2 linked regions of the Niabella yanshanensis genome follow. Each later gene encodes a partner of the first gene's protein in a complex. Links are inferred from orthologs where the notes say so. Each region holds a gene or a part of one and is shown on either strand. Other genes may lie near its edges.

The links. Proteins that work in one complex are often made in the same cells at the same time.
Region 2: the proteins of mfd (region 1) and uvrA are in contact, whole or in part, in a crystal structure (PDB 4DFC), measured with the Escherichia coli proteins. The link is inferred for Niabella yanshanensis from one-to-one orthologs.

The regions. Positions count from the first base shown.
Region 1 is NZ_CP139960.1:4,010,868-4,016,669, reverse strand. Bases 970-4,959 are described here. They hold mfd (transcription-repair coupling factor), read right to left. Parts: upstream 4,569-4,959; coding sequence 1,170-4,568; downstream 970-1,169. Other genes in these bases: U0035_RS16645 (glycosyltransferase family 39 protein), read right to left, coding at 4,670-4,959; U0035_RS16655 (oxidoreductase), read right to left, coding at 970-1,043. In the rest of the region: U0035_RS16660 (helix-turn-helix domain-containing protein), read right to left, coding at 1-74; more of U0035_RS16655, read right to left, coding at 150-969; more of U0035_RS16645, read right to left, coding at 4,960-5,802. UniProt on the Escherichia coli protein: Couples transcription and DNA repair by recognizing RNA polymerase (RNAP) stalled at DNA lesions. Mediates ATP-dependent release of RNAP and its truncated transcript from the DNA, and recruitment of nucleotide excision repair machinery to the damaged site.
Region 2 is NZ_CP139960.1:1,771,732-1,776,967, reverse strand. Bases 1,131-4,554 are described here. They hold uvrA (excinuclease ABC subunit UvrA), read right to left. Parts: upstream 4,175-4,554; coding sequence 1,331-4,174; downstream 1,131-1,330. Other genes in these bases: U0035_RS06895 (hypothetical protein), read left to right, coding at 4,430-4,554; U0035_RS06905 (hypothetical protein), read right to left, coding at 1,131-1,325. Outside these bases: U0035_RS06915 (alpha/beta hydrolase), read left to right, coding at 1-50; U0035_RS06910 (pirin family protein), read left to right, coding at 101-814; more of U0035_RS06905, read right to left, coding at 831-1,130; more of U0035_RS06895, read left to right, coding at 4,555-5,137. UniProt on the Escherichia coli protein: The UvrABC repair system catalyzes the recognition and processing of DNA lesions. UvrA is an ATPase and a DNA-binding protein. A damage recognition complex composed of 2 UvrA and 2 UvrB subunits scans DNA for abnormalities.

The DNA of each region.
Region 1 (5,802 bases):
TCGCCATCCCTGCTGATTTGGTGATAGCAGGAGTAAAAGATGCCGGGGCGTACCTGATGATCTTCTTCTTTCATTATAAATATTAGCCAAGATAGTTATTAAACCCTTCTAAAAATACAAGGCTGAACAATGGCTATGTAACGCCATGTTTAAACCTCAATACCTTTAAGCGCCAGGTAATCCTTCCCGGCTGCAGTTTCATAAAACTTTGCCGAATCATCATGATCCGTCGACAAAGAAACCGGCAACCACTGCTCCATTTCGGCTTTCCTTAATGCATCTGCTTTTTGCAAAATGGCTGCGGCCTCACTACCTAACACCAGGTGCACAGGTGGACTTGGATGATTTGCGAGGTCAATAATGACTTTCGCTGCCTTTGCAGGATCGCCTAAGGGAACAAATTTACCTGAGCTTAAGAAATCCCTGGAAGCATCCACTGTTGCCTCATAGCCTTCTACATGCGGGGCAAATGACATGGATGCGCCTGCCCAATCTGTTCTAAAGCCACCCGGCTCCACCGATGTTACCTGTATACCCAGGTGAGCTACTTCTTTACTTAACGACTCCGAAAAGCCGGCAAGTCCGAATTTAGCCGCCTGGTACAGGCTCAATCCGGCGTTACCTACCCTGCCACCAATTGAGCTTATTTGCAATACCCGTCCCGACCGTTGTTGCCTCATATAGGGTAATACAACACGCGTAATTTGAATAGGCGCTACCAGGTTTACATCCAGCTGACTGCTCACCTGCTCGTCTGTGAATGCCTCCGTTGCACCGGTAATCCCAAACCCGGCATTATTTACCAATACATCAATTCTACCAAAGTGCGCTATCGCTTTGTTTACAGACGATCGTATCTGCGCTTTATCGGTTACATCTAAAGATAAGGTCAATGCCTGATTGGGATATTGATCCGCTAATACCAGCAGATCCTGTTTGTTTCTCGCAGTGGCTACTACTTTATCGCCACTTTTTAAAACAGCTTCCGTTATACTCCTGCCCAGTCCCCTGGAGCTTCCTGTAATAAACCATACTTTTTCCATATTGAATGAATTTGTTTCCACAAAGCTCCGGAAGGTTTATTAAAACTATTTGGGCATATGGCTCTAAGTTACTTGTCTGTGCGGCTCATGACTAACGGGCGCCTGACCTCAATACTCACATGGCTTTTAGGAAGAGGTAACAACAAAAGAATGCATATCTTTTAAAAACTCATGCAGCTCTTTCATGGAGGGAATAGGATCAGCTATCAATAAGAATAACTTGCCGGTTTGTTTGAGCCTGGCTTTGTTGGTTTTTATCTGGAGGTACTCAATAATTTTCCGGAAGATGTCAGATTCAAAATAAGGAGAGTCGGGACGGTTAATAAAATGACAACGAAGCGTTTCACTTTTCAGGCTCATTTTCTCAAAGCCCAATTCTATTGCCAATTTGCGGCATTTTACCGTTTCAAACAAATCATCTACCTGCGGAGGTACTGCTCCGAATCGATCTGCCAGCTCATTATGCATTTCCTCCAGCTCCTGGTCATTTTCACAATTATCCAGGCGCTGGTATAACGAAAGGCGTTCGGTAATATTCTCTACATATTCATCTGGTATCAGAATCTCAAGATCAGTATCAATGGTACAGTCATGTACAAAATCATCCTGCTTGCTGATCTCTTCCTTAAACAGGTCTTTAAACTCTGTACGCTTTAATTCGCGGATCGATTCATCAAGAATCTTCTGGTACATTTCAAAACCGATCTCGGCCATAAAACCACTTTGCTCCCCACCCAATAGGTTCCCGGCGCCACGTATATCCAGGTCACGCATCGCTATCTGGAATCCGCTACCCAGTTCACTATGCTGCTCCAGTGTTTGCAGGCGTTTACGTGAGTCGCTTGGCAGAGTACTCATAGGCGGGGCCAGCAGATAGCAAAATGCTTTTTTATTGCTACGACCTACCCGCCCGCGTAACTGATGCAGATCGCTTAAGCCAAAATGATGCGCATTATTAACAATGATTGTATTGACGTTGGGTATATCTACACCGCTTTCCACGATATTGGTACACACCAATACATCATATTTACGATCAATAAAGTCCAGTATCTTTTCTTCCAGCTGATGGCCTTCCATCTGTCCATGTGCATATCCTACTGAAAGATCCGGACACAACCCCTGGATAAGAGCCGCCATCTCTGCTAATCCCGCTACACGGTTATGTATGAAAAATACCTGCCCGCCACGCTCTGTTTCAAAATACACGGCGTCCCGTACAAAATCTTCGTTATATACCTGTACTTCGGTTTGTATCGGCTGGCGATTGGGCGGAGGTGTATTGATAATGCTCAGATCCCTTGCACCCATCAGCGAAAATTGCAGCGTACGAGGTATGGGAGTTGCTGTCAATGTTAAACAATCAACCGTGGTACGGATGGTCTTGATCTTTTCTTTATGCGCTACACCAAACTTCTGCTCTTCATCCACGATCAGTACTCCGAGGTCTTTAAACTTTACTTCTTTCCCTATAATACCATGGGTACCAATAAGTATATCAATTTTACCCGCCTTTAATTTCTCAAGCGTTTCTTTTTTCTCTTTCGCACTTTTAAAGCGGTTGATAAAGTCTACCGTTACCGGGAAGTCTTTTAAACGCTCGCTAAAAGTTTTATAATGCTGAAAGGCAAGGATAGTAGTAGGCACCAGTACTGCTGCCTGTTTACCATCTACACAGGTTTTAAAGGCAGCACGGATGGCTATTTCCGTTTTACCAAAACCCACATCTCCACAAACCAGTCGATCCATAGGCGAAGCAGACTCCATATCTTTCTTCACATCAGCCGTTGCCTTACTTTGATCGGGAGTATCTTCATATATAAACGACGCTTCCAGCTCGTTCTGCAAATAATTATCAGGCGTATGCGCAAAGCCTTGCTGGGCCTTGCGTTTAGCGTATAGCTTAATCAGGTCGAATGCTATTTCCTTAACCTTGGCCTTGGTCTTTTCCTTCAAACGGTTCCATACATCACTGCCCAGTTTATTCACCTTGGGCACGCTACCATCTTTGCCTGTATACTTGGCTATTTTATGAAGAGAGTTGATGTTAACATACAAGACATCCTTATCCTTGTAAATCAACCGCACTGCCTCCTGCAGCTTACCATTGACGTCCATCTTTTGCAAGCCACTATATACGCCCACCCCATGATCGATATGCGTTACATAATCACCAGGCTGCAACTCACGTAGCGTTCGTAAGGTAATGGCTTTACTCTTATTATAAGCCTGTTTAACCCTGTATTTATGATAACGTTGGAAGATTTCGTGATCGGTATAGCAAACTACTTTCAGATCATCATCAATAAACCCCTGGTGAATAGAAACCGATACCGGGTTAAAAACCAGCTCAGCTTTCAGGTCATCAAAAATGGTTTGCAGCCTTTGCAGCTGCTTGGGGTTCTCCGAAAAAATATAAACATTATACTGCTTTCTTTCTTTGTCCTTCAGGTCCTTGATCAACAGGTCGAACTGCCTGTTAAAAGCAGGTTGCGATTTTGTATTAAATTCAAATTCCCGTTTAGATGCATAGCTATTGCCACCGAAATGCAAAACGGACCGTTCTGTGAGTGAGTCTGCCAGGCTGTTAGCTGTTATAAAATCATCGGGAGTGATATCTCTTTTCAGAAGCTTTTCATCATCGCTGTTGGCTGCTAACTGCCCTGCAGGATACATCTCTAAAAAGTATTGTAATTCCTCTTCATGATCCTTTAACCGTTCTACACACAATTCCTGATCCTGTAGCCAAATCGCCGTATTGGCGGGCAGGAAATCGAAAAGAGACACTCTCTCTTCTGAACCAAACTGGGTATCAACGTTAGGGATAATCGATACAGATAAGAGCTTACGCTCACTTAACTGGGTTTCGGGATCTATTATACGGATTGAATCCACTTCGTTACCAAACAACTCGAAACGATAAGGTTTTTCGTTACCAAAAGAGTAAATATCGAAAATACCTCCACGCAAAGCGTATTGTCCGGGTTCGTATACAAAATCGCTACGTACAAAACCGTATTGATCCAGCTTTAATAATAACTGACCAATATCAATGGTATCAGCAGCTTTTATATGAATGATATTCTCCGATAATGTTTTGGAGATTACAACCTTTTCAAATAACGCCTCGGGGTAAGTCACCAGGATCTTCTTCCTTACGGGCTGTGCATTGGCGCCGGAAGCCAGTTTGGTTAGTGCCTCGGTTCTCAGCATCACATGCGAGGCATTCAGCTGCCGGTAATTCTTCCTTGTTTTAAAGGAAGAAGGAAAATAAAAAATGTCCAGCGCTCCCGTTATGTTTTCCAGCGTATTATGAAAATAAGCAGCGTCCTCCGATTCATTTAAAACAATCACATGGTTAAATTCCGGAGCATGTCCGGCAGCGGCCGCAAATACAAAGGGAGCAGAACTACCAAAAAGTCCTGTAAGTGCTGTTTCGGAAGGCCGGGACACAGAAAACCCCTCCGCTATTTGTAAACAGCGGGTATCATCAACGTAAAAATTCTGCAACACATCCGTGCTCATCACGGCGCAAAGTTAGGATTAAGTCTAAAAACTTACAAGTTGAAACATCAAAACATCTGATCATCCCTGTAATCTGACCGGATACCACCCCAAAAGTCGGGTTATTCCGGTATTACCCTATACAAAACAGCATTGGGATATTTTTGCACTACGCTCACCAATGTATCATGCTGTGTGTTCTTTAGCGTTTTCTTTTTTACAGGTTTATAGCGAATATTAAAATTCTCCAGCTTTCGTTCTACCGAATACTGAAAGGCTCCATAAAACACTTCTATTGATTGCCCGGAGGCGGCCAGCCGGTTTAATTGCCGTCTTAATTGAATCGACGACCTGGTTTCCCAATTCATGTGTACTGCAAGTACTATCAACCCGTTGATGATTATAAGAACCGTGCAGCCCAGGGCAAAAAGCCGGTGCCCCGGGGTTCGGGCCTTTAACAATAAAAATAATACGGGAATAACAGGCAGCAACCAAAGCTGAGGTAAAAATCGCGGCCACCAGAAATGCCTGCTCAGCAGCAAGCTAACTATTATAGACCCAACAGCTAATAAGAAAGGCAGGCGAATGTTTTTGGTCGATGTGGTAAATAATAAAAATGTAGCCGCTATGGAAAGGAGCAGCATTACACCATAAAAAGGGCCGAAACCTGCGGTCCTGGTTTCGTGAAACTCGTATGCCTTCCAGTCTTTCAACGACAAAGAAAACGGGAAAAGTAATTCGGCATCTTTTACATCATTATAAGGCGCGTTACCAGGGCGGCTGAAACTGGTGTACAAAAAAGAATACCATCCTGGCTTGCCTGCAAGATTCTTTGGTGTTTCCAGCTCTTCATTACTATCCTTTCCCGTTTGCTCGTATACACCTGGATAAGCCTTCGTTCCCATTATAGGATACAAAGGATGGCCTCGCTGTGCCATATTGGTAACATAAGGATTGAAGCCAAAAAAAAGCAGGGCCAACATTACTGCCCCTATGGTTAGGGCGGCAAAACGGGTAAAAAGCCATCGCTTCTGTAGCAGCAGGTAAATAGAAATAAAGAAAGCACTGACGCCTATAAAAACCATTCCCGTGAACTTCATATTAATCGCCCAAACTGCCGATAAAACGATCAGCCATAAATAAACTTTCCTGCGGGTTCTGATCCATGCCAATGCACTCCCTGAAAAGACCAACAGAAATAAGTACAACATTCCGTCTACCAGGTAAGTAGTTATCTCGCTCCATACAACAGGGC
Region 2 (5,236 bases), 2.2 Mb from region 1 along the record:
CCATCAACACTGATGAGATCAGCCTGGCCAACAGCCTTATTTTTAAGTAAGGTCTTAGGCTTGAAACGTTTTACTTAAATTATTAAAGAAATCAAAAAATATGGAAACAGTTTTATTTCCTTCGGTGGATCGCGGTACCAAAGATATCGGTTGGCTACGCAGTAATTTTGTGTTTAGTTTCAGTAATTATTATAATCCGGTCAAAAGTGCCTTCGGTACTTTGTTCGCTTTTAATGATGATTACCTGCAAGTGGGAAAGGGGTTTGGTATCCACCCCCATATTAATATGGAGATCATCTCGATATTATTGAAGGGAAAGATGAATCATAAAGATACCATGGGTTACAGCACTGTGATTGAAGAAGGTGGGGTGCAAATTATGAGCGCCGGTAGCGGCCTAAAGCATGAGGAATATAATATTGGTGAAGAGAATGTGAATTTTTTGCAGATATGGATCTATCCCAAACAACAAAATATCAGTCCGCGTTATCAAACCCGCAGCTTTCCAAAAGCACAAAGAAAGAACCAGCTGGTTACCATTATTTCAAGTGAAGAAGGTTTGGCCCATTGCTGGATCAACCAGAATGCTAAACTTTCCCTGGGTTATTTTGAAAAGGGCCAACAGATTAACTACCAGTTCCGGCCGGAGAATATGTGTCTCTTTGTATTCAATATTTCAGGTGACATTACTGTAAACGGCCAGCCGGTACCTGGGCGTGATGCTATTGGCATCTGGGATACCGATAAAATTTCTATTGATTGCAATGAGGAAAGTGAATTTTTGATCATTGAAACGGTGATCAACCAAAAATAGTGGTGATTGGGGCTGTTTATACAAATAGCCCCCAGTCATCTGTGTATTCATCTTTTTCAAAAGTGCCGATCCATATTTTGAACAATTCCCTGAACTGGTCAATCTCTGCCCTGATCAAATCAACATATTGCTCTTCGGTCTCATCTTCAGCACCCAGAGTAAGCAGCGAGCTGGCTACGTGTTGTGCATTCTTACGAATGATAGCAGCATTCTCCATACGAAGCACATACATGCTTCCCACTTCAGAACTCCTGATCTTTACACCCACTTCGTATGCATCGCCTAACACCATGTATTTTAAATCGTCGGTGTAAGAAATGCTTTCGGCTTCCTCAGATTTGGTAGTGTCCAAAGCGCCTTTCAGCATCAGCATGATCTCCTTCCATTTCTGGTAAAGTGCTTTGCAGGCTTCCCTGGTGGGGTTCGGCTTCCATTCTTCACCTTCTTCATCATCCAGCGGAAGTCTTTCATCATCCCAGTCGGGCAGATCGCTCAGGTTGTCGATATGCATAGTGTTTAATTAAGTTCGGTTTTAAGAAAATGGCCAGTATAGCTTTCTTTACATCTTATGAGTCCTTCAGGCGTGCCTTCAAATAAGATCTGACCACCGCCATCTCCGCCCTCCGGTCCCAGGTCAATAATATGGTCTGCGATCTTGATCACGTCCATATTGTGTTCAATAATCAATACCGTATTGCCCCTGTCGGCCAGCTTATCCAAAACAGCAATCAGGTGCTTAATGTCCTCGAAATGCAGGCCCGTAGTCGGTTCATCTAAGATATAAAAAGTTTTGCCGGTATCTTTTTTTGAAAGCTCGGTACTGAGCTTTACCCGTTGTGCTTCACCGCCGCTGAGTGTTACGGCGCTTTGCCCTAATGTAATATAGCCCAAACCTACGTCCTGTAAGGTTTTTATTTTCCTGAATATATTGGGCACTGCCTGGAAGAATACAACAGCATCATCAACGGTCATGTCTAATACATCTGAAATCGATTTGCCTTTATAACGTATTTCCAGCGTCTCCCGGTTATATCTTTTGCCGTTACATTTCTCACAGGGCACATATACATCGGGCAGGAAATTCATTTCAATAACACGCATACCGCCGCCTTCACAAACATCACAGCGGCCGGTTTTTACATTAAATGAAAACCGGCCTGCATTATACCCGCGTATCTTGGCTTCAGGTACCGAGGCAAATAAAGTCCTGATATCAGTAAAAAATCCGCAGTAAGTAGAAGGATTACTGCGCGGTGTTCGTCCAATGGGCGACTGGTCAATCTCTACCACCTTGTCGATATGCTCCAATCCTTTTACTGATTTATGCGGCATCGCCTGCATTTTGCTGGCAGGGAAACAATGATTGCTTAAAATAGGATAAAGGGTTTCATTAATTAATGTAGACTTGCCGCTGCCACTTACGCCGGTAACTACAATCATTTTACCCAGGGGGAGTTTCACACTTACACCCTGAAGATTATTACCGGTTACACCTTTTAGTTCTACAAATTTTCCATTGCCTTTGCGGCGTTCCTTTGGAGTTTCTATTTTTAGATGCCCATTTAAGTACCCTGCGGTGATGGTATCCAGCTTTAAAATTTCTTCAGGTGTTCCTTGTGCTACTACGCGCCCCCCATGATGCCCCGCACGAGGGCCGATATCGATCAGGTAGTCGGCTGCCAGCATAATGTCCTTATCATGCTCCACTACTAAAACGCTGTTGCCAATATCGCGCAGGTTTTGTAAAGAGTGAATAAGACGCTGGTTGTCTCTTTGATGTAAACCAATAGAGGGCTCGTCCAATATATAAGTGATGCCCTGCAATTGTGATCCTATTTGTGTTGCCAGCCTTATCCTTTGCGACTCACCACCACTCAAGGTTCTGCTGGGCCGGTTCAGCGATAGGTAGGTAAGCCCTACATCCAGTAAAAAGCCTAAACGCTCTCTTATTTCTTTGAGGATATCTTTTGCGATCGCATTTTGTTTTTTGCTCAGGCGCAATTCAATGCCATCCAGCCATGCCGCCAGGTTATCCAGGTTGAGGTTGCTTAAATAAGCAATATTTTTATTATCGATCTTAAACCAGAGGCTTTCCTTTTTTAAACGGTCGCCGTTGCAGGAAGGGCAGGGCTGCAGTTCCATGAATTTTTCTACCCACTCGCGTAACCCTTCATTACTTTGCGTAGAAAGATACCAGCGCTTGAGCATCGGAATAATGCCCTCGTAACTTCCGGAATAATAATCAGGAATGGACTCATCTGTTCCGTCAAGATGTAATGACTGAACGGCATCTCCATCCCCATATAATAACAGGTCGAGCTGGGCTTGTGGTATATCTTTAAGGGGTTTACCCAGGTTGATCTTGTGTTTTCTGGCAAAAGCTTCTACCTGCTTAAATACACTGGCTTCCCTTTCTTCGCCTAACGGAGCAATGCCCCCTTCTTTAATAGTCTTGGAAGTGTCGGGCAGCACCAGGTTCATATTGATCACCGAACTGGTGCCCAGGCCACGGCAATAGGGGCAGGCACCATAGGGCGAATTAAAAGAAAAGGAGTTAGGAGAAGGCTCTTCGTAACCGATCCCTGTGTCTTCACACATCAGCATTTTTGAATATTGGGTAACTTCTGTTTCATCATTCACCAATACAAAGAGCAGGTCTTTGCCTAGCTTTAAACCCTGCTGAACGCTCTGACTCAGTCGTGCTTTTAAATCACCTGTTACCTGCAGCCGGTCCACTACCAATTCAATGTCATGGATTTTGTAACGATCTACCTGCATTTTTGCTGTAATGTCTTTGATCTCCCCATCGACACGAACTTTTAAAAATCCCTTCTTGCGTACATCTTCAAATAGTTCCCGATAATGGCCTTTGCGCCCTCTTACTAATGGAGCCAGCAGGTTTATTTTTTTGCCATTAAACCGATCGAAAATATTTTCCACGATTTCTTCTTCGCTCCACTTCACCATTTTTTTGCCCGTGTTGTAGGAATAGGCTTCGCCTACCCGTGCATAAAACAAACGGAAAAAATCATATACCTCGGTAACGGTACCTACTGTTGATCGGGGGTTTTTATTGGTGGTCTTCTGTTCAATTGAGATTACAGGGGAAAGGCCTGTGATCTGATCCACATCCGGCCGCTCCATATCACCAATAAACTGGCGTGCATAGGCGCCAAATGTTTCCATATAACGACGTTGCCCCTCTGAATAAATGGTGTCAAATGCCAGGGAGGATTTCCCGCTGCCGCTAATGCCGGTGATAACTACCAATTCGTTCTTGGGTATAGATATATCGATGTTTTTCAGGTTGTGGACCCTTGCACCGGTAACATCAATCGTATTTAAGTCTTTATTTTTCAATTTATTCCCCTCGTTTTTTGTGAATTTAGTACGTGCAAAATTAGTGCGGATCTAAATCATAACTAAAATCTAAAATAAAGGTTTAATCGACGGTAAATAAATTTTGGCATAATAATTTCTTTTTAGATGGATTGATTCCAATAGCGTCATACGGTGATACGGGACCTTATTGGATTTTAATATAAACAAGACCGGGATGCAGGTAGCTTTTAACCCAATCCTGGTGTGACCATTAAAACCGTAAAAAAACGACAAATGAAAAAGAACTTTCTTTTAGCAGCGGTGCTCTCTTTAACTATAGCTGCCACATCTTATGCTCAAACATCTGCTACGCCCGAAGTACCCCGGAATTACAAGCCACAGCCTAAGGAGTTAGCTCCTATGCCCGGGGAATTAACGGATGAAATGATATTTCCGGTACTGGGTAAGTACGACTATGTAGATAAAGAGGGAGCAGTTGCAAGTGTTACTATAACGAGGGATGCTGAAAATAAAGGGGTTGTTTGGGTGAATGGTATGCCACAGGGTAAATTTAAAGCAGATCTGAAATTATCACCCAGTACCTATAAAATCCCGGTACAGAAAACACTTCAGAATGATGTAGACGGTGTAGTGGCTACTGATGATGCTGCTACTACTGATGGAACCGGAAAACCATCGCCAAGATACTCAGGCAAATCATTAAAAGAGGGTACGTTGATTTTTGATTCAGCGAGTCATAAATTATATGTGAATGTAGGTGCTAAGTTTGATGAAGAAAATCCTGCAGCTATATTCCCTGAAATGACAGCGGACGATAGTACTGCAATGGAGGTTTCAGCTGAGGAAGTTGATGCAACGCAAGAAAATGCAAAAAAGTCAGAGAAAAAAGATAAGAAAAAAACTTCCCTTGCCAAGGGAACCAATTATGTGTTGACCAAAGTTGTAGAAGTAGCTGCAGCGCCTGTTAACACACAGCAGTAAACAATGTCCTATAAAAATTTGTAAAAGGTTGCCTCGTAAGGCAACCTTTTTATATGTTCATTTGTCTATATTCAAAATTCACTGGCACGTAGTTTGTTA